Regions from separate parts of the Spirillospora sp. CA-142024 genome, predicted to be linked through region 2. Evidence: riboswitches for the same ligand, from Rfam matches in the RefSeq annotation. Region 2 holds a riboswitch; the other holds the start of a gene.

Region 1 (14,259 bases), 3.1 Mb from region 2:
CCAGCGCCTTGCGCAACTCGGACTTCGGCTCCGGGCGCGGATGATCGCGGCGCTCCCTGGCGTGGCCGGACAGCGCGATCTCCACGAACCGCTCGATCATGTCGGCCGCGCCCGCGTCGTAGGGCATCTCGAAGTCCGCGGCCCACCAGGCGTCGTCGACCGGAAGCCGCCGCGTCCCGCCGAACTGCCGCGCCTCTCCGTGACCTCCGGACGGTGAGATCACGATGTAGATCCCGTCCTTGCGCAGCCGGTCGCGGAGCAGCGCCACGAACGAGTCGCCCGGATTGTCCTCCCCGAGGCCCAGCGTGGGCGTCACGGCCACATAGGTGGGGACGCCGAGCCGGGCGACGGACGCCTTGATCCGCGCGGCGGTGTCGGGAGGCAGTGACCGCGGAGAGTGGTCGGTGACGTACACCGGATCGCGGCGGAGCGCCGCGGCGATGCCGTCGGCCCTCCCCGCGGGCTTGGCACGGTCCACCGGCGCCGCCGCGGCCGGGCAGCCGAGCAGCAGGGCCCCCGCAAGTCCTGCCATCAGGACGAACCACCCGCGCCACATGAACCGGGAGTTTAGTGATGATCGACGGAGGTCGTGACGGGGACGGTGCGCGGCGATCCCCCGGGAGGGGGAACGGGGACTCACCCCGTTTTCCCACGAAACCGGTGGCAAGCTACCCGCGGGTCATTGGATAGGGTCAGTGGCGGGGGAGAAACCCCGGATGGACCGTAGTTAACAGTCCGGCCGGCGCCGGGCGATACGACGTACGAGGAGAGCCGTTCCGTGACCATCCGAGTAGGCATCAACGGGTTCGGCCGGATCGGCCGCAACTTCTACCGCGCGGTGAAGGCGTCCGGGGCCGACATCGAGGTCGTGGCGGTCAACGACCTGACCGACAACACCACGCTCGCCCAGCTGCTCAAGTACGACAGCATTCTCGGCCGTTTCCCCGAGGACGTGCGCGCGACCTCCGACGAGATCGTCGTGGGCGGCAAGGCGATCAAGGCGTTCGAGGAGCGTGACCCCGCCAACCTCAAGTGGAGCGATGTCGGCGCCGACGTCGTCGTGGAGTCCACCGGCTTCTTCACCGACGCCACCAAGGCCAAGGTGCACGCCGACAACGGCGCCAAGAAGGTGATCATCTCCGCGCCGGCCAAGAACGAGGACCTCACCGTCGTCCTCGGCGTCAACGAGGACAAGTACGACCCGGCGAACCACACGGTGATCTCCAACGCGTCCTGCACCACCAACTGCCTGGCCCCGCTGGCGAAGGTGCTGCACGACAACTTCGTCATCGAGAAGGGCCTGATGACGACGATCCACGCCTACACGCAGGACCAGAACCTCCAGGACGCGCCGCACAAGGACCTGCGCCGCGCCCGCGCCGCCGCGCTGAACGTCGTGCCGACCTCCACCGGCGCCGCCAAGGCGATCGGCCTGGTGCTGCCGGAGCTGAACGGCAAGCTGGACGGCTACGCGCTCCGCGTCCCGGTGCCGACCGGCTCGGCCACCGACCTCACCGCCACGCTGTCGCGCGAGGTGACGGCCGAGGAGGTCAACGAGGCGTTCAAGGCCGCCGCCGAGGGTCCGCTGAAGGGCTACCTCACCTACACCGAGGACCCGATCGTCTCCAGCGACATCGTCACCGACCCGGCGTCCTGCATCTTCGACTCCGGGCTGACCAAGGTCATCGGCGACCAGGTCAAGGTCGTCGGCTGGTACGACAACGAGTGGGGCTACTCCAACCGCCTCGTCGACCTCGTCAAGCTCGTCGGCTCGCAGCTGTAACCGAAAACCGTCGCCGCCGTGGCCGCGCGCCGTCCCAGGACGGGGCGCGCGGCCACGGCGCGGCCGTGTACGGAAGGACACCGCATCCCGATGCGCACCATTGACGACCTCGACGTCGCCGGTAAGCGCGTACTCGTCCGCGCGGACTTGAACGTCCCGCTGCAGGACGGCGCCATCACCGACGACGGGCGGATCCGGGCCAGCCTGCCGACGATCGAGACGCTGCGGGCCCGGGGCGCCAAGGTCATCGTCTGCGCCCACCTCGGCCGCCCCAAGGGGCAGGTCAAGCCCGAGTTCTCGCTGGCCCCGGTCGCGAAGCGGCTCGGCGAGCTGCTGGGGACCGACGTGACGTTCGCGGCCGACGTCGTCGGCGACTCGGCCAGGGCCGCCGCGGAGGGCCTCGCGGACGGCGGCGTCGCGCTGCTGGAGAACCTGCGCTTCGAGCCGGGCGAGACCAGCAAGGACGACGCCGAGCGCGGCGCGCTGGCCGACCGGCTCGCCGCACTCGCCGAGATCTACGTCGGGGACGGGTTCGGCGCGGTGCACCGCAAGCACGCGTCCGTCTACGACGTGCCGCAGCGGCTCCCGCACGCCGCCGGAGGTTTGATCGCCGCCGAGGTCGAGGTGCTGAAGAGGCTCACCGAGGACGTCGAACGCCCCTACGCGGTCGCGCTCGGCGGGTCCAAGGTGTCCGACAAGCTCGGGGTGATCGACAACCTGCTCGGCAAGGCCGACCGCATCCTGATCGGCGGCGGCATGGTGTTCACCTTCCTCAAGGCCCAGGGCCACGAGGTCGGCCAGAGCCTGCTGGAAGAAGAGCAGCTCGACACCGTCCGCGAGTACCTGCGGCGCGCCGAGGAGTCGGGCGTGGAGTTCGTCCTGCCCGTAGACATCGTCGCGGCCGCCGCGTTCGCGGCCGACGCCGACCACGACGTGGTCGCGGCCGACGCGATCCCGTCCGACCGGCTCGGCCTGGACATCGGCCCGGAGTCGGGCAAGCTGTTCGCCACGCGTCTCGCCGACGCCAGGACGGTGTTCTGGAACGGCCCGATGGGCGTGTTCGAGATGGAGCCCTACTCGCACGGCACCCGCGCCGTCGCGCAGGGCCTCATCGACTCCGGCGCGTTCACCGTGGTCGGCGGCGGCGACTCGGCCGCGGCCGTCCGGCAGCTCGGCTTCGACGAGGCCGCCTTCTCCCACATCTCGACCGGCGGCGGCGCCAGCCTCGAATACCTCGAAGGCAAGACGCTGCCCGGCCTGCAGGCTCTGGAGGACTGACCGATGGCTCCCGCGACCCCTTCCGGTAAGCAGAGCGGCCGCAAGCCGCTGATGGCCGGCAACTGGAAGATGAACAACACCCACCTTGAGGCGATCGCGCTCATCCAGAAGCTGGCGTTCGCGCTCAAGGACGCCGACTACGACGCGGTCGACGTCGCCGTGCTCCCGCCGTTCACCGCGCTCCGCTCGGCGCAGACGCTGATCGAGGCGGACAAGTACGCGATCCAGTACGGCGCGCAGGACGTCTCCCAGCACGCCTCCGGCGCCTACACCGGCGAGATCTCCGCCGCCATGCTCGCCAAGCTCGGCTGCACCTACGCGGTCGTCGGGCACTCCGAGCGCCGCCAGTACCACGCGGAGGACGACGCGATCGTCAACGCCAAGGCCAAGGCGGCGCTCGCCGCCGACCTCACCCCGATCCTGTGCATCGGCGAGGGCCTGGAGGTCCGCAAGTCCGGCGGGCACGTCGCGCACTGCATCGCGCAGCTCGACGGCGGGCTGGAGAAGATCCCCGCCGACCAGGTGCGGCGCACCGTCATCGCCTACGAGCCCGTCTGGGCGATCGGCACCGGCGAGGTCGCCACCCCGCAGGACGCGCAGGAGGTCTGCGCCGCGATCAGAACGCGGCTCGCCGAGCTCTACGACGGCGGAGTGGCCGACGAGACGCGTATCCTGTACGGGGGTTCGGTGAAGAGCGGCAACGTCGCCAAGCTGATGGCGCAGGACGACGTGGACGGCGCCTTGGTCGGTGGTGCCAGCCTGGACCCGGGAGAGTTCGTCAAGATCTGCCGGTACCGGGATCTCCTCGCCTGATCAAATCTGATCAATTCTGCGTGAACTGGGGGTTCTTGCCGAACCAGCGGGCGCTTCGTCGTACCCTTCGTAGCTGACGGGTAAACGCCCGGCCCGAACCTCCGTCCAGGAACTACAGACAAGGCGCTGAAGAAACGTGATCATCGCATCCTCCATCGTGCTCATCGTCTCGAGCCTCCTGATGGTGGTCCTCGTCCTGATGCACAAGGGCAAGGGCGGCGGACTGTCCGACATGTTCGGCGGCGGCGTCACGTCGTCCCTGGGCGGGTCCTCGGTGGTCGAGCGCAACCTCGACCGGCTGACCATCGGCGTCGGGGTGGTCTGGTTCGCCTCGATCATCGTGCTCGGGCTGCTTTACACGCACAAGGGCGTCGGCTGAGCCGCCCGTTCAACACATGCGAGCGCCGCGCCGTCCTCGGAGGTCACGGGCGGCGGCGGAACACCAAGCGAGGAGTAATCCGTGGGTAGTGGCAACGCGATCCGGGGCAGCCGTGTCGGGGCCGGTCCGATGGGAGAGGCGGAACGCGGCGACGCCGCGCCCCGCGTCTGGGTGACCTTCTACTGCGCCAACCGGCACGAGACCCGCCCCAGCTTCGCGACGGACGTCGCGGTCCCCGACACGTGGGACTGCCCGCGCTGCGGGTTCCCGGCCGGTCAGGACTCGGAGAACCCCCCGGCCCCGCCGAAGACGGAGCCGTACAAGACGCACCTCGCGTACGTGAAGGAGCGGCGCAGCGACGAGGACGGCGAGGCGATCCTCGAGGAGGCGCTCGCCAAGCTCCGCAAGAAGCGCGCCGCCGTCAAGCAGGCCATGGAGGCCGCGGCCCGCTGACACCACCGGCACCGACGTGGCCCGGTCCCCGATCGAGGGGGGCCGGGCCGCGGCCTGTTCAGGGGTCGCCCGCCGTGGTCTCCGACCAGGCGTGATATCTGTTCGCGTATTGAGTTGCGAGCAATATCCATATTGGACGTCGCCAGGGCGTTTCTGGTCTGCTGGGCGCGATCGACCCCACGCCGAAAGCAGGTACGACCGCATGTCCTCGGGACGCTCCGTTCCGTCTCCCCGGGATCCGCTGGTGGGGGCGGTCGCGCCGCCGCCGGCGGGGTGCGGATCGCCTCCGACTTCGGCCGGGCCCCGTCTGTGATCGTCGCCGCTCCCGCACCCACCGAAGCGCCGCCGGCCGCGGACCCGTCCGATCGCCGGGTGATCGTGACGGTGGTCGCGATCCAGTTCGTCGTCTGTATCGGGTTCTTCTCCGTGATGGCGCACCTGGTCGCGCACCTCCGGCACGACCTCGGGCTGCTGGCCGGCACGGTCGGGCTGATCCTCGGCGTGCGGGTCGGCCTGCAGTTCGCGCTCCTGCTGCCGGTGGGGACGCTCACCGACATGATCGGCCCGCGGCTCACCGGGGCGCTCTCGTGCGCCGTGCGCGCCGTGGGCTTCGGCCTGCTCGGGGTCGCCGACGGCCTGGGGGCGCTGCTCGGCGCCGCCGTGCTCGTCGCCGTGGGAGGCGCGCTCTACAACCCCGCGGTCCACACGATCCTGGCCGGCGTCGAGCCCGCCCGCCGGTCCGGCGGCTTCGCCGCCTACGTCACCACCCAGCACCTCGCGACGGTCACGGGCCCGCCCGCGGGGCTCGTCCTGCTCTCCTTCGGGCCGGGGTTCGCGCTCGTCACCGGGACGGCCGCGGCCCTGTGGGCCGTCGCCGGCGTCCTGTTCCTCCTCCTGCCGCGGCGCCGGACGCGGCCGGTGCCGGCGGGCCTCCGCGACGTCGTCAGGGGCGTGCGGGCGGTGCTCGGCGACCGCGCGTTCCTGCTGTTCGCGCTGATGACCGCGCCCACGACGCTGCTGGCGAACAACATCATGACCGCCGTGCCGCTGCTCGGCTTCGGGTCCGGCGCGGCGACCCTCAGCTTCTGCCTGCTGGCCGCCGTCGCCGCGGCCGTGCAGCCCTTCGTGGCCGCCCGGCACCGGGGCGAGCGCCCGTGGGTGCTGCGCCTCGGCCTGCTCTGCTCGGCGGCGGCCTTCTGCGTCCTCGCCGCGCTGGACGGCACGCAGACCGGCCCGCTGATGGTCGCCGCCGTCCTGAACGGGGTGGCGAACGGCCTGGTCCAGCCGTCGATCTTCCAGCGCGCCGCCCGGCACGCCCCGCCGGAGCGCTTCGGCTCGTACTACGGCGTCCTGGCGTTCTGCGCCGGCATGTTCGCCTTCGCCGGGGACCTGGTGATCGGCCGGCTGTTCGATCTCGGCCCGGCGGGCGCGGCGGGGGCGCTGATCGGGGTCGGCGCGTTCGCGTTCGCCGCCGCGATCGGCACCCGGGGCCCGTGACGCGGTCCGTGTCGAATAATCTTCGGGGGACGGGACGTCCGGGCGCGTTTCCCGCGCGGGAGTTCGGCGTCCGGGGAAGACTTCGGGAGGACGCACATGGACGCGGTCGACCAGGCGATCCTGCGGCGCCTGCAGCGCGACGGGCGGCAGACCAACCGGGAGCTGGCCGAGGCGGTGGGCATCGCCCCGTCCACAGCCCTGGAACGGACGCGGGCGCTGCGTTCCCGGGGCGTCATCACCGGATTCCACGCGACCGTCGACCTGGAGCGGCTGGGGCGCGGCGTCCAGGCCCTGATCTCGATCAGGATCCGGCCGCAGTCGCGCGAGGCCATCGAGTCGGCCCGCGACAGCATGGCCTCGATGCCCGAGACGATCGGGGTCTTCGTCGTGACCGGCAACGAGGACCTGCTCGTCCACGTGGCCGTGTCCAGCACCGCCTACCTCCGCGATTTCGTGCTCGACCGGCTGGCCCGCCGCAAGGAGTACGTCGACGTCCGCACCATCGTCGTGTACGACTACGTCCAGCCGGTGGAACAGTCCGAACTTCCCTCGGCCGGGCGACTTGAAAGCCGAACGCCGTACAGCTGACCCATGATTTCCAGGCGCGGAACCGAATGATCGACGGGCAGGACCCCTGTGCCCGAACGAACGACGGCTGTACGAGTGCAGGGCCGCATGTTCTCCTAGCGTCGGTGCCATGGACCGACGAAACACTTCATCCGGTGCATTGCTGGTGCTGGCCGCGGGTGTGCTCTGGGGGACGGTCGGGCCGGCCCAGGTGCTCGCCGGCTCGTCCGCGAGCCCGGTGGCGGTCGGCGGCGCCCGGATCTTCTCCGGCGGGCTGATCCTCGCCGTGCTGGTGCTCGCGACGAACCGGCGTGCGTTCCGCGCGCTGACACGGCGCGCCTGGCCGCCCCTCGCCGCGGCCTCGGCCGCCACGGGCACGTTCCAGGCGACGTTCTTCAGCGCGGTCGACCGGACGGGCGCCGCCGTCGCGACCGCGGTGGTGTTCGGGCTCGCGCCGGTCTCCACCGGCCTCTGCGAACGCCTCGTGCTGGGCACCCGGCTCAGCGGCCGCTGGTGGGCGGGGACGGCCAGCGCGGTCGGCGGCGTCGCGCTGCTGATGGTCCCGGGCTCGGCGGTCCACGCCGACCCGGCCGGGATCGCGCTGAGCCTCGTCGCCGGGACGTGCTTCGGCGTCTACACGGTCTCCGCCAAGGTGCTGACCGGCCGGGACGTGGGCATGGCCGCCGCGGTGTCGGTGACCCTGCTGGTCGGCGGGGCGGCCCTGCTGCCCTGGACGCTGGGCGAGCTGCCCGCCCTGGCCGCGCCCCGGTCGGCGGCGCTGGTGGCCTGGCTGGGGATCGCCGCGACCGCCGCCGCGTACATGTTCTTCGTGACCGGGCTCGGCCGCGTGACGGCCGCGACCGCCGGCACGCTCAGCCTCGCCGAGCCGCTCGTCGCCACCGGGCTCGCCATCGCCGTCCTCGGGGAGCGCATGTCCGTACCGGTCGCCGCCGGGTCGCTCCTCCTTCTCGGCGGCCTGTTCGTCGTCTCGGTTCCGGCGCGGGCGCCGCGCGGACGGGAGGCGGCTCGGTATGATGGCGGCCACGCGACTGGCGCAGTCAAGGTGGAGATGACCACCGGGGAGCGAAAGTAGTCCGCACACCGCGCGCCTGGGTGTACGGGTCCCCATCGCCGGGGCGCCCGAAGCCCCGGCGCGAGCAGCGCGGAGGCTTGTGATGCACGAACCGGCCGTACCCCATCTGCAGGGCCAGGACCCCGAGATCGCGGGGCTGGTGGAGGCCGAGGCCCGCCGCCAGTACGAGAAGATCCGGCTGATCGCGTCGGAGAACTACGTGTCGGCGGCGGTGCTGGAGGCCGCCGGCACCGTCCTGACCAACAAGTACTCCGAGGGCTACGCGGGCAAGCGGTACTACGAGGGCCAGCAGAACATCGACCCGATCGAGCTGCTCGCCATCGACAGGGCGAAAGAGGTGTTCGGCGTCGAGCACGCCAACGTCCAGCCCTACTCCGGTTCGCCCGCGAACCTCGCCGTCTACATGGCGTTCCTGGAGCCCGGCGACCCGGTGATGGGCCTGTCGCTGCCGATGGGCGGGCACCTCACGCACGGCTGGTCGGTCTCGGCCACCGGCAAGTGGTTCCGTCCCGTCCGGTACGACGTGCGCGCCGACACCGGCCGCGTCGACATGGACCAGGTGCGCGACCTCGCCCTCAAGGAGCGGCCGAAGCTCATCTGGTGCGGCGGCACCGCCATCCCGCGGACGATCGACTTCCCGGCCTTCGCCGAGATCGCCCGCGAGGCGGGGGCGGTGCTCGCCGCCGACATCGCGCACATCGCCGGCCTGGTCGCGGGCGGCGCGCACCCCTCGCCGGCCGGGCACGCGGACGTGATCTCCACGACCACGCACAAGACGCTGCGCGGCCCGCGCGGCGCGATGGTCATGTCCACGGCGGAGCACGCGAAGGCGATCGACAAGGCCGTCTTCCCCGGCCTGCAGGGCGGCCCGCACAACCACACCACCGCCGCGATCGCCGTCGCGCTGAAGGAGGCGGCGCGGCCGGACTTCGCGGTGTACGCGCGGCAGGTCGTCGCGAACGCCAAGGTCCTGGCCGCCGCGCTCATGGACCGCGGTTACGACCTGATCTCCGGCGGCACCGACAACCACCTGATCCTGATCGACCTGACGAACAAGGGCGTCGCGGGCAAGCCCGCCGCGCAGGCCCTCGACCGCGCCGGGATCGAGCTGAACTACAACGCGGTCCCGTTCGACCCGCGCAAGCCGTTCGACCCGTCCGGGCTGCGGCTCGGCACCGCCGCCATCACCACCCGGGGTGTCGGCGAGGAGCGGATGCCGCAGGTCGCGGCCTGGATCGACGAGGTCGTGCAGGCCACCGCCAAGCAGGACGAGACCGTCGTCGACCGCGTCGCCGGGCAGGTCCGCGAGCTCCTCGCGTCCTACCCGATGCCCGGCTGGACGTCCGGGTCCTGACGGGCCCCGTCCAGGCGGAGCAATGTGATCATGCGCCAGGCTTCCGGGTCGGTGAGGGCCACCGTGCTCTCGCCGGCCCCGAAGTCGCCGTACTGCGCCACCACGGCCAGGCCGCCGGCCAGCCGGATCGCGGCGTCCAGCTCGGTGGCGCTCCAGAACCGGTAGGGGACGACGTCCCGGATGGTCCGCGTCGCCCCGTCTCCGGTGATGGTCATCGTGACATGGTCGTCGGCGATCTGGGTGACCGGGTCCAGACGGTCGGTCGGCTCGCCCCAGCGCACGCTCGCCCGGACGCCGTTCCGCTCGACCGTCCAGCCCGTGCTGACGCTCGGGTCGCCGCCCAGCCGGTCGCGCGGGTGCGACATCTCCACGATGTAGAGGCCTCCGGGGGCCAGATGCGCGGCGGCGCGGCGCAGATGCGCGACGAACGCGTCCAGTGTCATGAGGTGGGACGTGGAGTCCAGCATGGTCACGACGAGGTCGAACCGGCGGCGCAGATCGAACCGGGTCATGTCGCCTCGGACGACCTCCAGCTCGACGCCGCCGCGATCGGCTTCGCGGGCGGCGTGGGCGCACATCTCCGGGTTCAGGTCGAGCGCCGTCGCGGCGACGCCCCGGCGGGCGAACTCGCGGGCGTGCTCGGCCGGCCCGGCGGCCAGCTCCAGCACCGTCGCGGGCCCCGCGCCGCGCTCGGCGCACCAGCCGAGGAGCACGTCCACCTCGGCGGGCACGTCGCGGAACGAGCACGCCAGCTCGTACGCCCAGGGGTCGTCATAGATGCCGCTCACCCGGCCATCCTGCCAGCGCCTCCGGCCCGGCGGGACGGCCGTCCAGCCTGAGCCTGATCTCCACGACCGAAGCGTCCCCGGTGCGCAGCGTCCGCCCGCCGAACGACGTCAGCAGCCGCCGCATCCGCGCGTTCTCGCTCAGCGCGGTCGCCCGCAACTCCACCAGGCCGCGGTCGCGTGCCAGGGCCAGGAGCAGCCCGGCGAGCCCACGCCCGAGCCCGCGCCCCTGCCAGGCGTCCTCGACCAGGAAAGCCAACTCGGCGACACCCGGATCGAGCACATGGACGAGGTGCGCCAGCGCGAGCAGCGAACCGTCCGGGCCCTCCGCGACCAGGGTCAGGCCGCGCGAGGGGTCGCAGAAGCGCTCGATCACCCGCCGCGGCGGGTACGGTTTCGGGCTGAAGTACCGCATCCTGCGGCTGTCCAGCGAGCAGCGCTCGTGGAGCGCCCGGACGGCGTCGGCGTCGCGCCGTTCGATCGGCCGGACGACGACCTGTGTCCCGTCGCGGAGCGCGATCCGGCGGCGGGCGGGGCGCCGCGGCGCGGCGGGCAGCGCGGCCCGCACCAGCGCGTCCGCCCGCGCCGCCTCGGTCGCGGTGAACGGCAGGCCGGTCCTGCGCAACCGCACGGACCGGCCGCGGACCGGGACGTCGAGGACGCACGCGTCCGGCTCCGGGCGGTCCGGTCCGCCGTTGCCCGGCGCGGTCCATCGCGCCTCGTCCGCGCGGAGCAGGTCGCCGAGGATCTCGGGCGTGGCGTGCGGCTCGGCCCGCAGCCGGGACGCGAGGGCGAGGACGCGGGTCGGCTCGTCCACGAGTTCGTGGGGACGCGCGGGAAGGACGGCGGTGCGGTCACCGCCCGCCGCGCTCAGCGTCTCGGCGAGGGCGCGCGCGCCGGCGCCGCCGGGTGGGACGTCGACGATGAACTCGTCCACCACCCCGCCGCAGTCCAGCTGGACGGACAGGCCGAGGATGTTGGCGCCGCGCCGGCCCAGCGCGGCGGTGAGCAGGGCCAGGCGGCCGGGCCGGTCCTCGATCTCGGTGCGGATGCGGAACAGCGGCATGGGGATGTTCCCTCCGGGGCCCGGACGCCCCGTTCGTGTCCGGTGCGGTCGATGATCAGACTCGCCGAGGTCGGTTACGCGACCGCTACGTCATCGTGTGCCAGGGGTTTCACATTCCGGACGAGGGGTTGAGCCGCCCGCGCCGACCGCCTAGCGTGCGGTGAGTGATCGACCCCGTGAGCGGTGAGCACGTCAACGATCGACCCCGGCCCGCCCAGGCCCCGGCGCGGCTGCCGCTGCTGCTCCCCGGTTCGCTGAGCGACGAGCAGCGCGCCGTCTACGAGGCCGTGACGGGTACGCGCCGCACCCCCGGCCAAACCCCGCCCTTCGGCCTCGTCGACGACATCGGCCGCCTCCAGGGCCCCTTCAACGCCATGCTGTACAGCCCGTCCGTGGGACTGCCCCTCCAGGACCTCGGCGCCGCGGTGCGCTTCCGCACCGGGTTCACCAAGCGCGAGCGTGAGATCGCGACGCTGGTCGTGGCCGCGCACGTCCGGTCCGACTACGAGTGGTACGCGCACGAGCGCATCGGGCGGCGCCACGGGCTCGGCGAGGACGAGATGGAAGCGCTGCGCGAGGGACGCGCCCCGATGCTCGCCGACGTCCGCGAACGCGTCGTGTACGAGGCGGCCCGGCAGCTCGCCGCCGAGGGCGACCTCGCCGACGCCGTGTTCACCGAAGCGGTGGCGACGCTCGGCCGTACCGCCGTCGTCGAGCTGGTCACCCTCGTCGGCTACTACAAGGCGCTCGCGCTGCAGCTGCGCGTGTTCAGGGTCGGCGTCCCGGACGGTGAGAGCGCGCCCGAGTGGCCCCCCGCGGGGGACGAGGATGAGTGAGGTGCTGCGCACGGTGCGGCTCGTCCTGCACCCGGTGTCGATGCGCGACCACCCTGCCCTGCTGACGCACTGGACGGGGCCGCTCGTCCGGCGCCACCTCTTCGACGACCGGGTGGTCACTCCCGTCCAGGTCAGCGAGATCATCGAGGCCAGCGAGCGGGACTTCGCGACCGAGGGCTACGGGCTGTGGGCGCTGCGGCCCGCCCGCTGGTCCACCGGCATCGACGCCCCCGTGCCGGGCGACCCGCTCGTCGGGGTGGCCGGGCTCAGCCATCACGAGGGGCCGCTCGGCCACGGTGTGGACGTCGAGATCCTCTACAGCCTGGAGCCCGACCACTGGGGGCACGGGCTGGCCGCCGAGGCGTCCCGCGCGGTGCTCGACTACGCGTTCGGGGTGGTCGGGGTCCACCGGATCACCGCCGAGATCGACATGGCCAACGCGGTGTCGGCGGAGATCGCCCTGCAACTCGGGATGCGCCGGTGGCGGGACGGCGCCGCCGGTCCCGACGGCGCCGCCTACTATGCGGCCGACCGCTCGCGCTGGATCGGATCCCGTCGAATCGTCGATGCGGTTCCATAGAATCCGTCGTCAATAGTTGCTTTCGATGTGGAATACAGCAGTATGAGCGCATGAGCTCCTCCTCGGGCCGGGCGCCGCTGGCTCCCGGTTTCGTCAACGGCGGCGTGTCCTTCTGGTACCGGGCGGCCGGGCGTCCCGCCCCCGGGCCCGGCCTGCCGGGCCCGCGCAGCGCCGACGTGTGCGTCGTCGGCGCCGGCTACACCGGCCTCTGGACGGCCTACTACCTCAAGCGCGCCCGCCCCGACATGCGGATCGTCGTGCTGGAACGCGAGTTCGCGGGGTTCGGCGCGTCCGGCCGCAACGGCGGCTGGGTGCTGGGGGACATCGCCGGGTCCCGGGAGCGCTACGCGGCCCGGCACGGCCGCGGCGCGGCGATCGCGTTGCAGCGCGCCATGTTCGCGGCGGTGGACGAGGTCGTCCGCGTCGCCGCCGACGAGCGCGTCGACGCCGGCCTCGTCAAGGGCGGCGTCCTGCACGTCGCCCGCAACGCCGCCCAGCGCGCCCGCCTCGCCGCCATGGTCGGCGAGGCCCGCGAGTGGGGCTGGACGGACGACGACCTCGTCCCGCTGCCCGCCGCCGAACGGGACGACCGGCTGCGCGTCGAGGGGGCGACCGGCGCCGCGTGGAGCCCGCACTGCGCCCGCGTCCAGCCGGCCGCGCTCGTCCGCGGCCTCGCCTCGGCGGTGCGGCGCCTCGGCGTGGAGATCTACGAGGGGACGCCGGTCGTCCGGATCATCCCGCGCCGGGCCGGCGGCCCGGCCGCCGCCGTCACCCCGCGCGGAACCGTCACCGCCGACCACGTGCTGCGGGCCACCGAGGGATTCACCGCCGCGCTCCCCGGCCACCACCGCGACTGGCTCCCGATGAACAGCTCGATGATCGTCACGACGCCGCTGCCCGCGCGGACCTGGAAGGCGATCGGGTGGGAGCGCCGGGAGCTGCTCGGCGACATGGCGCACTACTACATGTACGCGCAGCGCACCGCCGACGACCGCATCGCCTTCGGCGGCCGCGGGCGGCCCTACCGGTACGGGTCCCGCATCGACGACGGAGGCCGGACCGAGCCGGCCACGATCGACGCGCTCTGGACGATGCTGACCGCGATGTTCCCCGCCGTCGCCGACGAGGGCCGGATCGACCACGCCTGGTCGGGCGTCCTCGGCGTGCCCCGCGACTGGTGCGCGACGGTCGTCCTCGACCGGGCCACCGGGCTCGGCCATGCCGGCGGCTACACCGGTCACGGCGTCGCCACCGCCAACCTCGCCGGCCGCACCCTCCGCGACCTCGTGCTGCGGGACGACACCGAACTGACCGCGCTGCCCTGGGTGGACCGCCGCGTCCGCCGATGGGAACCCGAGCCGCTGCGCTGGCTCGGCGTCCACGCGATGTACGCCCTCTACCGCGCGGCCGACGCCCGCGAGTCGTCCGCGGGGTCAGGCCGTACGTCGGCCCTGGCCCGCATCGCCGATCGGATCACCGGTCACTGACGAGCCGCTGGACGTCGCCGTACGTGGGCGCGGGGCGCTCCCCGCCGTCGCCGGTGACGGCCAGGGCCGCGACGACCGTGGCCTGCAGCGCCTTGCGGAACAGCAGCGACCCGGTGCTCACCCGGTGCACGCCCAGCCGTGCGAGCCGCGCGTACTCGGTCTTGCCCGGCAGGTACAGGACGTTCAGCGGCAGCCCCGCGGCCTCCAGGACGGCGCGGATGTCGGCGTCGTCCACGATCCCCGGCACGAAGATGCCGTCGGCGCCCGCCTCCGCGAACGCGCGCGCCC
Region 2 (14,259 bases):
CGGGGTGTTCCTGGACGCGGTCCCCGCGTTCCCGCCGCTCGCCGCCCTGCCCCAGCCGGGCCCGGCGCCCGCGATCTCGCTGCTCGCGCTGGCGGCCCCGTTCGTCGCGGGCGCGGTGGGCGGCGTCCTCACGATCCGGTCGCTGCCGAGCCCGGTGTCGGAGGGCGCGCCGCTGTGGGGTTTCGTGTCCGGCGCGCTGACCGGGGCGGTCGCCGCGCTGCTGAGCGCGCTGGCCGGCGGGCCGCTCGGCGGCGGGCGGATGGCGACCGTGGGCCCGTCCGCCTGGCAGGTCGGCCTGCTGGCCGCCCTCGAAGTCGGCATCTCGGCGGCGATCGCGGCGTGGGTGGCGAACTGGATGGTGCTGCGCCGTCCGGCAGATGAGAAGCCGAAGAAGCGGAAGTCCGGGAAATCCGCCGCGAAGAAGCCGGCGGCGAAGCCGAAGAAGCCCGTGCGCGCGGTGCCGGAGCCGGCCGTTCCGCTGTCGGCGCCCGTTCCCGGCGACTACGACCTCCGCCCGGAGAAGGCGGCCGAACCGGCGCCGAAGGCTCCGCACGCGCCCGATCCGCTGGAGTTCGAGGAGGCCGAGCCCGTGCTCGCGCCCCGGCGCCCCCGGCGCCGGTCCGACCCGGTGCCCGCCCCTCCGGAGGAACGCCCCGAACCGCCGCCGGGCGACGGCACGGTCGTCGTGGAGGGCCATCTCGTGGACGAACAGGCCGACGAGCCCGAGCCCGGGCGTCCCGTCCCGCCTCCGCGCGAGGATCCGGAACGCACCGAGAACCGCGGCGGCGCGATCTACGTCCTGCGCGAGGAGCCCGACCAGGAGGGCTAGGGCGGGACGGTTAGAGAAGGTCGCCGTACTTGTCCATGCTGCCGGCGGGCAGGTCGAGCTTCTTCTCGATCTTCGGGTAGAACTCCTCGCGGCACGCCTGCTTGTCGGTGGCCGTGTTGGACGCGCTGACGCAGTTCTGGTAGCCGCTCAGCTCCGCCCACAGGAACACCGTGAGCGACACCGACAGCAGCGAGAACACCAGCCCGATCGAGCCCAGCACGATGCCGGGGACGGCGCCGGGAGCGGCGTCGCGGGCGCGCCGCGCGTTCCGGCGGGCCCTGATGCCGACGACGAGCGCGGCGATGCCGAGCACGAGCCCGAGCGGGTAGAAGAAGAACGCGGTCAGCAGCGCGATGCCGCCGAGCCACAGGGCCCGCCAGCCGGTGCGCTGACCCTGCCCCGGTCGCGCGGGCGGCTCTCCCGCCGGCCGCCCGTCCGGGCGGTCTTCGGGCTGGGCCGGACGGCCCTGCTGCTCGCTCACGTTCTCTTCCTCCTGGCCCGTGTGATGGGTGGCTGGGGTTCAAGCGGCACCGAGCAGGCCCGATAGGCTTCGTGGTGTCCCAGCAACGTCCACCGGGGAGTCATGGTGTCCGCCCGGCTCGTCGTCCTCGTCTCCGGCGCGGGGACCAACCTACAAGCGCTGCTCGACGCGTGCGCGGATCCAGCCTACGGGGCGAAAGTGGTGGCCGTGGGGGCGGACCGCCCCGATATCGGGGGAACCGAGCGCGCGGAACGTGTGGGTTTGCCCACTTTTACGGTCCGAATTCCTGATTTTTCCTCCCGGGACGACTGGGACGCGGCGCTGACCGAGGCCGTCGCGAAGCACGAGCCCGACCTCGTCGTCTCCGCCGGCTTCATGAAGATCCTCGGCCCCCGGTTCCTGGCGCGGTTCGGCGGCCGGACGGTCAACACCCATCCGGCGCTGCTCCCGTCGTTCCCCGGCGCCCACGCCGTACGGGACGCCCTGGCGTACGGCGTGAAGGTCACGGGCTGTACGGTTCACTTCGTCGACGAAGGCGTGGACACCGGACCCGTCATCGCCCAGGAGACCGTCCCCGTGGGCTGGCATGACGACGAAGACTCCCTGCACGAGCGGATCAAGCGGGTGGAGCGCCGGCTCCTCGTCGACGTCGTCGGACGGCTGGCCCGCGACGGCTGGACCGCGCGCGGCAGGCGGGTCTCGATGAAGTGCAGGACCTGTGGTGATTCGTCCGATCAAGAGGGGAGCTCGGCCGGTGAGTCGGGTGGCGATTAAGCGCGCACTGATCAGCGTGTACGACAAGACCGGGCTGGAGGAGCTGGCCCGGGGCCTGCACGAGGCGGGGGTGGAGCTCGTCTCGACCGGATCGACGGCGGCGCGGATCTCCGCCGCCGGCGTCCCGGTGATGAAGGTGGAGAAGCTCACCGGCTTCCCCGAGTGCCTGGACGGGCGGGTCAAGACCCTGCACCCCCGGGTGCACGCGGGCCTGCTCGCCGACCGCCGCAAGGACGACCACCTCCAGCAGCTGGAGGACCTCGGCGTCGAGCCGTTCGACCTGGTGGTCGCCAACCTCTACCCGTTCGCCGACACCGTCGACTCGGGCGCGGGGCCGGACGAGTGCGTCGAGCAGATCGACATCGGCGGCCCCACGATGGTCCGCGCCGCCGCGAAGAACCACGCGAGCGTCTCCGTCGTCGTGGACCCGTCCGCCTACGCGACGGTCCTGGACGCCGTGCGGGCGGGCGGTTTCACCCTCGACGAGCGCCGCCGCCTCGCCGCGCGGGCGTTCGCGCACACCGCGTCCTACGACGTGGCCGTGGCCTCGTGGTTCGCGAGCGCCTACGCCCCCGACGAGACCGCGGCCGAGACGCAGTGGCCCGACTTCCTCGGCGCCACCTGGGAACGCTCGAACACCCTCCGGTACGGCGAGAACCCGCACCAGCGCGCCGCCCTGTACCGCTCGCCGGGCGAGAAGGGGCTCGCCGGGGCCGAGCAGCTGTACGGCAAGGAGATGTCGTACAACAACTACGTCGACACGGACGCCGCGCGCCGCGCCGCCTACGACTTCACCGAGCCGTGCGTCGCGATCATCAAGCACGCCAACCCGTGCGGGATCGCGGTCGCCGCGGACATCGCCGAGGCGCACCGCAAGGCGCACGCCTGCGACCCGGTGTCGGCCTACGGCGGCGTCATCGCGGCGAACCGCCCGGTCACCGCCGCCCTGGCCCGGCAGGTCACCGAGAGCTTCGCCGAGGTGCTGGTCGCACCGTCGTTCGAGGACGAGGCCGTCAACGTCCTCAAGGACCGGTTCAAGAACATCCGGCTGCTGGTCTGCCCGGACGCCCCGGCGGGCGCGGCCGAGTACCGGCGCATCGACGGCGGCGTCCTGCTCCAGGGCGTCGACCGCGTGGACGCGTCCGGCGACGACCCGGCCGCGTGGGAACTGAAGACCGGCCCGGCGGCGGACGAGGCCACCCTCCGCGACCTGGCGTTCGCGTGGCGGGCGATCCGCTCGGTGAAGTCCAACGCGATCCTGCTGGCCGCCGACGGCGCCACCGTCGGTGTCGGCATGGGCCAGGTCAACCGGGTCGACTCCGCCAAGCTCGCGGTGGCGCGGGCCGGCGAGGGGCGGGCCTCCTCCGCCGTGGGCGCGTCCGACGCGTTCTTCCCGTTCCCGGACGGCCTGGAGGTGCTGACCCGGGCGGGCGTCCGCGCGATCGTCGAGCCCGGCGGCTCCGTCAACGACGACAAGGTGATCGCCGCCGCGGAGAAGGCCGGCATCACCCTCTATTTCACGGGTGTCAGGCACTTCTTCCACTGACCGAGGGCGAGGCCCGGTGTGGCGAACAACACCGCCACACCGGGTTTGCCCCGTACCTTCCGCTTTCGGGGTGCGGGTAGCCTCGGGCTGCCGCGCCTCCCGACCCTCTCTGCCCCATGGCGTGGCCGTTCCGTGTTGGAGGCCCGATGGACGTGCTGATGTCCTTCATGCTCGGCGTCGTGTACCAGGCCGACTCCCTGCTCATGGAGTCCCGGCAGGTGATCGGGCTGGTCGCCGCGTTCCTGGCCGCGATGCTGGCCGCGCAGCTCGGCTGGCACGGCACCGACCGTGTGATCGCCTGGCGGCAGCGCTCCGAGGACTGACGGACCTAGCGCAGCCTCGCCCGGAGGGCCGCGGCGGCGGCCGGCCAGTCGTCGTCCGTCATCCCGTAGGTCGCGGTGTCGCGGATCGACCCGTCCGCCCGGACCCGGTGCTTGCGGTGGACGCCCTCGAACGACGCGCCGAGCCGCTCGATCGCCGCACGCGACCGCTCGTTCCGGACGTGCGTGTGCCAGCCCACCCGGATCGCGCCGAGATCGTCGAACGCGCGTCCCATCAGCAGCAGCTTCGCCTCGGTGTTGATCCCCGTCCGGTGCCAGCGCGCCCCGATCCAGGTGTGGCCGATGCACAGGCCCCGGTTGGCCGGTGAGATCTCGTAGTACGACGTCGTTCCCGCGACCTCGCCGGTCGCCGCGTCGATCTGGACCCACGGGAGGCGCAGGCGTCTCTCGCAGTCCGCCAGGGCCCTGTCCACGAGCGTTCCCATCTCCGCGGCGGTCGCGGGCTGCCGCTCGCTCATCCACGTCCAGACGCCCGGGTCCTTGGACGCCTCGAACAGGCCCCCGGCGTGGCCGGCGGACAGCGGCTCCAGCCGCACATACCGCCCGGTCAGGACGGGCCGCTCGAACCAGTCATCGTTCATGCGGATCACGCTAGGAGCCCCCGGGTGGCATCCGGCAGAGCCACTTGACGCCGATTTCCACATGCCACTTGGCCGGCGCCCCGCCGGTTAGCATGGGTGCCTACGCGACTGGCGCGGTCAAGGTGGATCACCACCGGGGAGCGAACGACAGTCCGGACACCGCGCGCCTGGGTGGACGGGACCCATCGCCGGCCGGGCCCGGCCCGGTCCCTGGTGAGATCCACGCGGAGGAACGCATGACGGCACAGATTCTGGACGGCAAGGCCACGGCCGCCGAGATCCGCTCGAACCTCAAGGTACGTGTCGAGGCGCTCCGCGACCGCGGCGTCTCCGTGGGGCTCGGCACGGTCCTGGCCGGCGACGACCCGGGCAGCCACTCCTACGTGAACATGAAGCACCGCGACTGCGCCGAGGTCGGCATCGAGAGCATCCGCCGCGACCTGCCCGCCACCGCCGCCCAGGACGACGTCGAACGCGCCGTCGCCGAACTGAACGCCGACCCGGCCTGCACCGGCTACATCGTCCAGCTGCCGCTGCCGAAGGGCCTGGACGAGCAGCGCGTGCTGGAGCGCATCGACCCGGCGAAGGACGCCGACGGCCTGCACCCCACGAACCTCGGACGCCTCGTCCTGATGCAGCCGGGCCCGCTGCCCTGCACGCCCAAGGGCATCATCGAGCTGCTCCGCCGCTTCGACGTCCCGATCAAGGGCGCCGAGGTCACCGTCGTCGGCCGCGGCATCACCGTCGGACGCTCTCTCGGCCTGCTCCTGACGCGGCGCACCGAGAACGCGACCGTGACCCTCTGCCACACCGCCACCCGCGACCTGGCCGCCCATACCCGTAGCGCCGACATCGTCGTGGCGGCCGCCGGGGTCCCCGGCCTGATCACCGCCGGCATGGTCAAGCCCGGCGCCGCCGTCCTGGACGTGGGCGTCTCCCGGGTGGACGGCAAGCTCGCCGGCGATGTCGCCGCCGACGTGCGCGACGTCGCCGGATGGGTCGCGCCCAACCCCGGGGGCGTCGGCCCGATGACCCGCGCGATGCTCCTCGCGAACGTCGTCGAGGCCGCCGAGAAGAACGCCTGACCGGCACACGAACGGGGCCGCCACCAGCACCGAGGTGGCGGCCCCGCTTCACGTTGCCCCAGGCCGCGCCGTCACATACGCGACCCGCGGGGGTTCAGCGATCGCCCTCGGGTTTGCGCTGCCGGGGAGGGCGACCGCAGGTCCTCACATCAGCTGGCCCTCCGTCCCGCCGTGCTGTGCGCCGGCCGCCCCGGGCCGTGCGCGTGCCCGGGCTGGCCCGGCCTGCGCGTCTCGGCCGTGTTCCGCACCCCGGAGACCCGCCCGTCCATCGGCGGACGGCCCTGCTGGGGCACGTGCACCGGCGGCAGCGGCCGGACGAGGCCCATGGCGATGACCTCGTTGGCGAGCCGCGTACGCCGGTTGGCGCCCTCGGGGATCCGGAACTTCTGGTAGAGGCGCAGCAGGTGCTGCTTGACGGCCGCCTCCGTGACGACCAGCTCGCCGGCGATGTCGCGCGCCGTGGCGGGGGCCACGAACGCCTCGTCCGACAGGGCGGGACGGCACAGCGAGGTCAGCACGTCGACCTCGCGGCGGGTGAGCTCGGGCGCGACGGCGCGCCGCAGTTCGACGTCCGGGTCGACCTCCTCACGGGGGATGCCCCCCAACCGGCAGCGCGCCGTGCCGAAGCTCACGACGTCACCGTCCTCCAGGACACGGCGGGCGATCGGCCGGCCGTTGACGCGCGTCCCGTTGCGGGACAGGCCCATGTCCACCACGTAGACGTACGGACCGCGCCGGACGATCTCTGCGTGCAACCGGGACACACTCGGGTCGTCGAGGCGGATGTCCACCCCTCTCCCTCTCCCGACCGTCGTAACGTCGGGGCGCAGCGGCATCACCAGCCCGCTGTCCTCGATCCGCATGAACGGCCCCTCCACGGCAGTCCTCCCAGCTAGTTAGCGACCCCTGTCTGCCGGGTTACCCGGGCGCCATGCCGTCACACCCTCCTACTGGCGAGTAGGTCCGATGCCGCAAGGGATTCCGGCCTCTCGGGGGGCACCCGGGCCCCACTCGTCCCACCTTGGTTCCCAGCTCCGGACGGCGAGCCGGACCGTTCCATCCCGCGTTCCGGCGGACGATGTCGTCCCGCGCCGCGATTGCCTATACCGTGAGGACCATGAGCACCCAGGTGCACCGGCGCAGGCGCAAGGCGCCGCGCCGCACGGGCGCCGCGCCGCACTGGCTCGCGCAGCTGCCGTACCTCCTCGTGCTCAGCGGCGTCGGCGCCGGGCTCACGCTGTGCGCCTTCAACTACTTCCGCAAGGGCTCCGGCCTGATGGCCGCCGCGCTCCTCGTCGGCGCGCTCGCCCGGCTGCTGCTGCCCGAGTCCCAGCTCGGGCCGCTCGCCGTCCGGAGCCGGTCCGTCGACTGCTGGACGCTCGTGATCCTCGGCGAGATGGTCGCGTTCGTGTCGCTGAGCGTCCCGCCGATGAACAAGACCGGGCTCGTCCTCGCCGGCGCGTTCGGCGTGGTGATCGCGCTCACGATGCTGGTGCGCGGTGTGAGACTTCTCATCGCCGGACGCGCCTCCGTGCCGGGGGACGGTCCGCCGGACTAGCGCGTCGTCGCAGCTGAAGGCGGATCCGGCGGGTCGCGGGCCGAGGGCAGGTCTAGACCTCATGACCGCCTCGGCTAGCCTAGCCAGTTGAGCCTTACAAGGACTGCTGGCCAGGTGTAGGAAAGGGACAGCAACAGCATGCCCAAGATCAAAGTAGCGGGCCCGGTCGTCGAACTCGACGGCGACGAAATGACGCGGATCATCTGGAAATTCATCAAGGACCAGCTGATCCTGCCCTACCTCGATGTTGACCTGAAGTACTACGACCTGGGAATCGAGCACCGTGACGCCACGGACGACCAGGTCACCGTCGACGCCGCCAACGCCATCAAGCAGTACGGCGTCGGCGTCAAGTGCGCGACCATCACCCCCGACGAGGCGCGCGTCGAGGAGTTCGGCCTGAAGAAGATGTGGCGGTCCCCGAACGGGACGATCCGCAACATCCTGGGCGGCGTCATCTTCCGCGAGCCGATCGTTGCGTCCAACATCCCCCGCCTGGTCCCCGGCTGGACGAAGCCGATCATCATCGGCCGCCACGCGCACGGCGACCAGTACAAGGCCACCGACTTCGTCGTGCCGGGCCCGGGCAAGGTGACGATCACCTACACCCCGCGGGACGGCTCCGAGCCGATGGAGCTGGAGATCGCCGACTTCCCCGGCGGCGGCGTCGCGATGGGCATGTACAACTACGACGACTCGATCCGCGACTTCGCCCGGACGAGCATGCGGTACGCGCTGAGCCGCGAGATGCCGCTGTACATGTCGACCAAGAACACGATCCTCAAGGCCTACGACGGCCGGTTCAAGGACCTCTTCCAGGAGATCTACGAGACCGAGTTCAAGGCCGACTTCGAGTCCAAGGGCCTCACCTACGAGCACCGCCTCATCGACGACATGGTCGCCGCGGCGCTCAAGTGGGAGGGCGGGTTCGTCTGGGCCGCCAAGAACTACGACGGCGACGTCCAGTCCGACACCCTCGCGCAGGGCTTCGGCTCGCTCGGCCTCATGACGTCCGTCCTCATGACCCCGGACGGCAAGACCGTCGAGGCCGAGGCCGCGCACGGCACGGTGACCCGGCACTACCGGCAGCACCAGCAGGGCAAGCCGACGTCGACCAACCCCATCGCGTCGATCTTCGCCTGGACCCGCGGCCTCGACCATCGCGGCAAGCTCGACGGCAACAAGGAGCTGATCGGCTTCGCCCGCGCCCTTGAGCAGGTCTGCGTCGAGACCGTCGAACACGGCCAGATGACCAAGGACCTGGCTCTGCTCGTCGGCCGCGAGACGCCCTGGCTGACCACGCAGGAATTCCTGGAGGCGCTCGACACCAACCTCCAGAAGAAGGTCAACGGCTGACCTGCGCCGCGCTTCGAGGGCCGTCCCGGACGTCGTCCGGGGCGGCCTTCCGCGTTCGCGGGGCGGGCGCCATGCCGGGCGGTGCACCTGGGGGGTGGCGGGGAGGGGGCGCGCGATAGCCTGAACTCCGGAACTATCTCGACGGCGAGAGAACCCGCGCGGGCGGACTCTCCGGCGGTCGGGTTCGAAGGATGGCCGCCTGAGCCCCGTCAGGTCACAGCAGGAGAAGGACGCATGACTCGCACCCCAGTCACCGTTACCGTTACCGGCGCGGCGGGCCAGATCGGCTACGCGCTGCTGTTCCGCATCGCGTCCGGGCACCTCCTCGGCGCGGACGTGCCCGTACGCCTCCGGCTGCTGGAGATTCCGCAGGCGGTGAAGGCCGCCGAGGGCACCGCGATGGAACTGGACGACTGCGCGTTCCCGCTGCTGTCCGGCACCGACATCTTCGACGACGCGGCGAAGGCGTTCGAGGGGACGAACGTGGCGCTGCTCGTCGGCGCCCGCCCGCGCACGAAGGGCATGGAGCGCGGCGACCTGCTGGAGGCCAACGGCGGCATCTTCAAGCCGCAGGGCGAGGCGATCAACGCCGGAGCGGCCGACGACGTCAAGGTCCTCGTCGTCGGGAACCCGGCGAACACGAACGCGCTGATCGCGCAGTCGCACGCGCCGGACGTCCCGGCCGACCGGTTCACCGCGATGACGCGCCTCGACCACAACCGCGCGCTGGCGCAGCTGTCGAAGAAGGCGGGCGTGTCCGTCGCCGACATCAGGAAGATGACGATCTGGGGCAACCACTCCGCCACCCAGTACCCGGACATCTTCCACGCCGAGATCGCCGGCAAGAACGCCGCCGAGACGGTGAACGACCAGACGTGGCTGGAGAACGACTTCATCCCGACCGTCGCCAAGCGCGGCGCCGCGATCATCGAGGCCCGGGGCGCGTCCTCGGCGGCGAGCGCCGCCTCGGCCGCGATCGACCACGTGCACACCTGGGTGAACGGCACCGCCGACGGCGACTGGACGTCCATGGCGGTCGTCTCGGACGGCTCCTACGGCGTCCCCGAGGGCCTGATCTCGTCCTTCCCGGTCACCACGAAGGGCGGCAAGTGGGAGATCGTCCAGGGTCTGGACATCAACGACTTCTCCCGCGCCCGCATCGACGCTTCGGTGAACGAGCTGTCCGAGGAGCGCGAGGCGGTCCGCAAGCTCGGCCTCATCTGAGCCACAGGCGGACGGGCCCCGGACCGCACAGGTCCGGGGCCCTCTCGCGTCCGGTCACATCAGGCGGGGCTGGTCGTCGCCACGTAGTAGACGTTCAGCGGGTCCCCTTCGACCGAGCGGACCTGGACGTCGGTGAAGCCGGCGTCCCCGAGCATCCGCTGGGCCGTCTGCTCCCCCCAGACCGTGCCGAGACCGGCGCCGCCGGTGCTCAGCGAGGTGGTCATGCAGTAGAAGACCGAGAAGCTGTAGAGCGCGGGCCCGAAGGGATGGTCGAGGTTCTCCTCCAGGTTGCTGGACGCGGCGATGTCGCCCATCAGGAAGATGCCGCCGTCGCGGAGGGACGCGGCGACGGCGTCCAGGGTCTCCTGCGGCCGGGCCAGGTCGTGGATGACGTCGAAGGCGGTGACCAGGTCGTACCGTCCGGTGATCTGCGTCGCGTCGCCGATCGTGTAGGAGACGTTGTCCAGGGACAGCCGGCCGGCCTCCCGGCGGCCGGCCGCGATGCCCTCCTCCGACTGGTCGAGGCCGTGGAAGCGGCTGCGTGGGAAGGCCTGGGCCAGGACGACGGGGGCGTGTCCCTGGCCGGTGCCCACGTCCAGGACGTCGATGCCGTCGCGCAGCCGTTCGGTGAGGCCAGGGACCAGCGGCACGATCGTGTCGACGAGAGCCGCGTCGTATACGCGGGCCGTCTCCTGCGCCTGGAGGGCCTGGAAGCGGGGGTACGCGGAGTAGGGGACGCCGCCGCCGTTGCGGAAGGACGCGACGACCTGCTGCTCGACCTCGCCCATCAGCGCGATGTAAGGCATGAACCCGGCGAGGTTGTCGGGCCCGGCGGCGGTGGTGAGCGAGGCGGCGTGTTCGGGGGGCAGCGTGTACGTCGCGCCGTCCGGCTCGTATTCCAGGATGCCGCCGACGACCATGCCGCCCAGCCACTCGCGCACGTAGCGCTCGTCGAGGTGCGCCGCCTTGGCGATGTCGCTGCTCGTGGAGGGCGGCAGCGTGCTCATGGTGTCGAACAGGCCGGTCTGGTGGCCGACGCTCATGAGGAGGGCCAGCGTCCCCTTGTTGAGCACGTCGACCATGAGGCCGGTGAACTCCTCCTGCCGCGTGGCGTCCGATGACACGGTCCCTCCTCGGATCAGAACGGCATCGTTCCCCTCTTCGTCCCTATCGTGGCCGGGACGGTGAGGGGGAGCCGGGCACCAAGTATTTGCCGGATCCGGGAGAAGCCATCACTCTTCATGGCCGAGGTCCGCGGCACCCGTTCCCGCCGCGCTCCACCACAGGTGGGAGGCCGAGGCCGATCGGACGGTGGCGGTCGCAAAAGATCTGAAGGCGTCGGTAGTGGTCGCTATGGTGTGATCCGCTCGCAATGTGATCGGGGGAGGCGCGCCGGTGGCGGAACAGGCATTTCAGGTGGATCTGCGCGGGGTGGTGGATCTGCTGAGCCGCCATCTCTACGCCAGCCCGCGGGTGTATCTGCGGGAGCTGCTGCAGAACGCGGTGGACGCGATCACGGCGCGGGGCGAGGGCGGCCGGGTCGAGATCGAGACCGGCGGCGGGACGCTGCGGGTCCACGACGACGGCGTGGGGCTGACCGAGGACGAGGTGCACACGCTGCTGGCGACGATCGGCCGGTCGTCCAAGCGGGACGAGCTGGGCTTCGCGCGGCACGACTTCCTCGGGCAGTTCGGGATCGGGTTGCTGTCCGCCTTCCTCGTCGCGGACGAGATCGAGGTCGTGACCCGGTCCGCCCGGGGTGGTGCCGCCGTCAGATGGACGGGCCGCTCCGAGGGCAGCTACCGGGTCGAGCCCGGCGAGCGCGACGAGCCGGGCACGACGGTGACGTTGCGGGCCCGGCCGGGGGCGGGCGAACTGCTGAGTCCGCCGGTCGTCGCCGAGCTTGCCCGCACGTACGGGTCGCTCCTCCCGGTCGAGCTGGTCGTGGACGGCACCGCCGCCACCGGGGACGGGCCGCCCTGGCGCGCGTCCCACCGCGACCCCGCCGCGCGCAGGCGGGCGCTGGAGCGGTACTGCGAGGAGCTGTACGGGTTCACGCCGTTCGACGTGGTGGATCTCGACGTGCCGGAGGCGGGGCTGACGGGGGTCGCGTTCGTTCTGCCGGAGCCGGTGTCGCCGTCCGCGCGCGCCGCCCATCGCGTCTACCTGAAGCGGATGCTCTTGGCGGAGAACGTGGAGGGTCTGCTGCCGGAGTGGGCGTTCTTCGCGCGGTGCGTCGTGGACGCGGGGGAGCTGCGGCCGACGGCGAGCCGTGAGGCGCTCTACGAGGACGAGCTGCTCGACTCGACGCGGCAGGGGCTCGGTGACGTCCTGCGGCAGTGGCTGGTGAAGCTCGCCGAGACCGACCCGGCGAAGCTGCGCTCGTTCCTGCGGCTGCACCAGCTCGGCGTGAAGGCGATGGCGCTGCACGACGACGACATGCTGCGGATCGTCGACCGGTGGCTGGAGTACGAGACGTCCGCCGGGCCGATGACGCTGCACGAGTTCCGCCGCCGGCACCCGGACGGCCGGTTCACCGCGAGCGTGGACGAGTTCCGGCGGCTGTCGGCGGTCGCGGGCGCGCAGGGGGTCGGGCTCGTCAACGGCGGCTACGTCCACGACACCGAGATCATCGAGCGGCTGCCCGACCTGGACCCCGACATCCGGCTCGCCCGGCTGGACGCGGCGGAGCTGACCACCACGTTCGGCGTCCTCGACCCCGCCACGGAGCTGGCGCTGCGGCCGTTCCTGGCGGCGGCGCAGCGGGCCGTGGAGCGGCTCGGGTGCGAGCTGGTCGTCCGCGACTTCGACCCCGCCTCCCTGCCCGCTCTCTACCTGACCAGCCGCGACGCGCAGTTCCGTCAGGAGCTCACGCGCGCGCAGGAGGAGGCCGACGAGCTGTGGGCGGACGTGCTCGGCGCGGTCAACGCCTCAGCGAGCGCCGACCGGCCCCAGCTGGTGCTGAACCATCGCAACCCGCTGGCGCGGCGCGTCACGTCCCTCGGCGATGACGGGCCGGTCGAACTGGCCGTCCAGGCCCTGTACGGGCAGGCGCTGCTGCTCGGCCACCATCCACTGCGGCCCGCCGACACGGCGGTCCTGAACCGTTCCTTCATCGGCCTGCTGGAGTGGGCCGTCCACTCGCCGGAGGCGCCGAATGAGCACGGATGACGTCTACGCGCTGATGGCGCGGTCGCAGGAGCTGCCCTACGGGGAGGCGCGCACCGTCCTGGTCGAGGACGCACTGCGCCGCGCGGAGGCGGCCGGCGACGAGGTGCTGGCGTTCCATGTGCGGGTCCGGCTGACGGACGCGTACCGGTACGGCGGCGAGCCCGCGAAGGCGTTCGCGACGTTCGGCCGGACGCTGGCCGAGCACGACCGCGACCCCGCCCGGTTCGACGAGACGCACAGCCTGCTGTGGCAGATGAAGGCGGCGGTCAGCTCCCTCACCCTCTTCCCGGAGATCCCGCTGGACCGGGCCTACGCCGTCCTGGAGGACATGGAGCGGCGCTACAAGGCGGCCGGGCACAGCCTCCAGGCGGTGTACCACTACCGCAACGTGGTGGCGCGGCACATCGGCGACGGGTCGGCGGACGAGTGGTACCTGAAGTGGCGCGCCGCCGAGCGGGACGACCTGTCCGACTGCGAGGGCTGCGACCCCACCGGCATGGCCCGCCACCTCGTCGAGGCCGGACGGTACGAGGAGGCGTTCGAGATCGCCGCGCCCGTGCTGAGCTCGCGGCTGTCCTGCAACGAGCAGCCGCAGTCCATCCAGACCGCGCTGCTGCCCGTCTACCTGCGCACCGGCCGCGGCGAGCAGGCCGCTGACGCGCACCGCCGCGCCTACCGGGTGCACCGGGCGCGTCTCGCCGACCTCAGCGACATCGCCGAGCACCTGGAGTTCTGCGCGGTCACCGGCAACGAGGCGCGCGGCCTGGAGATCCTGCAGCGGCATCTCGGCTGGCTCGACCGGGCCCCGAGCGCGCACGCCGACATGGAGTTCTCCGCCGCGGCGGCCCTCGTCCTGGACCGGGTGGCCGCGGCCGGGCACGGCGCGGCGGCGATCCGCCGCCCGGCCGCCGACGGGCGCGCGGCGGCCGATGTGCCGCTGCCGGAGCTCCACACGGAACTGGCGGAACGCGCCACGGCGCTGGCGGACCGGTTCGACGCCCGCAACGGCACGTCCCACCAGGGCGACCGGGTGCGTGCCACGCTGGCGGCCGAACCGGTCGCCGGCTTCGTCCCGCTGGCCGCCCACCACCGCCGTCCCGCGCCGGCGTCCGTACCGCCGCCCGTCCCGCAGAACGACCTGACCTCCGTGGACGACCTCGGCGAGCTCCTCGACCTCGTGGACCGGCGCCGCGCGGACAACGACCTGGACGGCATGCGGGCGGCGTGGCGGCGGTTCGACGCCGTCGCCGAGACCACCGAGCCGACGCCCCCGCAGAAGGCCCGCCGCCTGGACGGCCGGGGCGTCGAGCACG

What was found. Region 2 has a riboswitch for ZMP and ZTP ahead of ACQPZP_RS38510 (bifunctional methylenetetrahydrofolate dehydrogenase/methenyltetrahydrofolate cyclohydrolase). Riboswitches for the same ligand answer to the same signal wherever they lie in the genome.
Region 1: it holds a riboswitch for ZMP and ZTP, as region 2 does, so the genes downstream of both, glyA (serine hydroxymethyltransferase) here and ACQPZP_RS38510 (bifunctional methylenetetrahydrofolate dehydrogenase/methenyltetrahydrofolate cyclohydrolase) in region 2, are expected to answer to the same signal.

What each region holds. Positions count from the first base shown of each region.
Region 1 covers NZ_CP192077.1:5,048,673-5,062,931, reverse strand. The annotation lists gene ACQPZP_RS24430 (hypothetical protein) at 1-556, opposite strand, end outside; gene gap (type I glyceraldehyde-3-phosphate dehydrogenase) at 779-1,783, shown strand; gene ACQPZP_RS24420 (phosphoglycerate kinase) at 1,874-3,061, shown strand; gene tpiA (triose-phosphate isomerase) at 3,065-3,874, shown strand; gene secG (preprotein translocase subunit SecG) at 4,011-4,253, shown strand; gene ACQPZP_RS24405 (RNA polymerase-binding protein RbpA) at 4,335-4,706, shown strand; gene ACQPZP_RS24400 (MFS transporter) at 5,079-6,203, shown strand; gene ACQPZP_RS24395 (Lrp/AsnC family transcriptional regulator) at 6,300-6,791, shown strand; partial or broken gene ACQPZP_RS24390 (DMT family transporter) at 6,901-7,701, shown strand; ZMP/ZTP riboswitch at 7,806-7,892, shown strand; gene glyA (serine hydroxymethyltransferase) at 7,946-9,217, shown strand; gene ACQPZP_RS24380 (class I SAM-dependent methyltransferase) at 9,184-10,005, opposite strand; gene ACQPZP_RS24375 (GNAT family N-acetyltransferase) at 9,989-11,068, opposite strand; gene ACQPZP_RS24370 (carboxymuconolactone decarboxylase family protein) at 11,233-11,904, shown strand; gene ACQPZP_RS24365 (GNAT family N-acetyltransferase) at 11,897-12,484, shown strand; gene ACQPZP_RS24360 (NAD(P)/FAD-dependent oxidoreductase) at 12,535-13,971, shown strand; gene ACQPZP_RS24355 (isocitrate lyase/PEP mutase family protein) at 13,958-14,259, opposite strand, start outside.
Region 2 covers NZ_CP192077.1:8,155,899-8,170,157, reverse strand. The annotation lists gene ACQPZP_RS38540 (cell division protein PerM) at 1-829, shown strand, start outside; gene ACQPZP_RS38535 (hypothetical protein) at 840-1,310, opposite strand; gene purN (phosphoribosylglycinamide formyltransferase) at 1,413-2,084, shown strand; gene purH (bifunctional phosphoribosylaminoimidazolecarboxamide formyltransferase/IMP cyclohydrolase) at 2,065-3,630, shown strand; gene ACQPZP_RS38520 (hypothetical protein) at 3,777-3,953, shown strand; gene ACQPZP_RS38515 (GNAT family N-acetyltransferase) at 3,959-4,552, opposite strand; ZMP/ZTP riboswitch at 4,647-4,732, shown strand; gene ACQPZP_RS38510 (bifunctional methylenetetrahydrofolate dehydrogenase/methenyltetrahydrofolate cyclohydrolase) at 4,789-5,637, shown strand; gene ACQPZP_RS38505 (FHA domain-containing protein) at 5,787-6,515, opposite strand; gene ACQPZP_RS38500 (DUF3017 domain-containing protein) at 6,755-7,195, shown strand; gene ACQPZP_RS38495 (NADP-dependent isocitrate dehydrogenase) at 7,334-8,551, shown strand; gene ACQPZP_RS38490 (malate dehydrogenase) at 8,786-9,775, shown strand; gene ACQPZP_RS38485 (class I SAM-dependent methyltransferase) at 9,835-10,899, opposite strand; gene ACQPZP_RS38480 (HSP90 family protein) at 11,171-12,946, shown strand; gene ACQPZP_RS38475 (hypothetical protein) at 12,933-14,259, shown strand, end outside.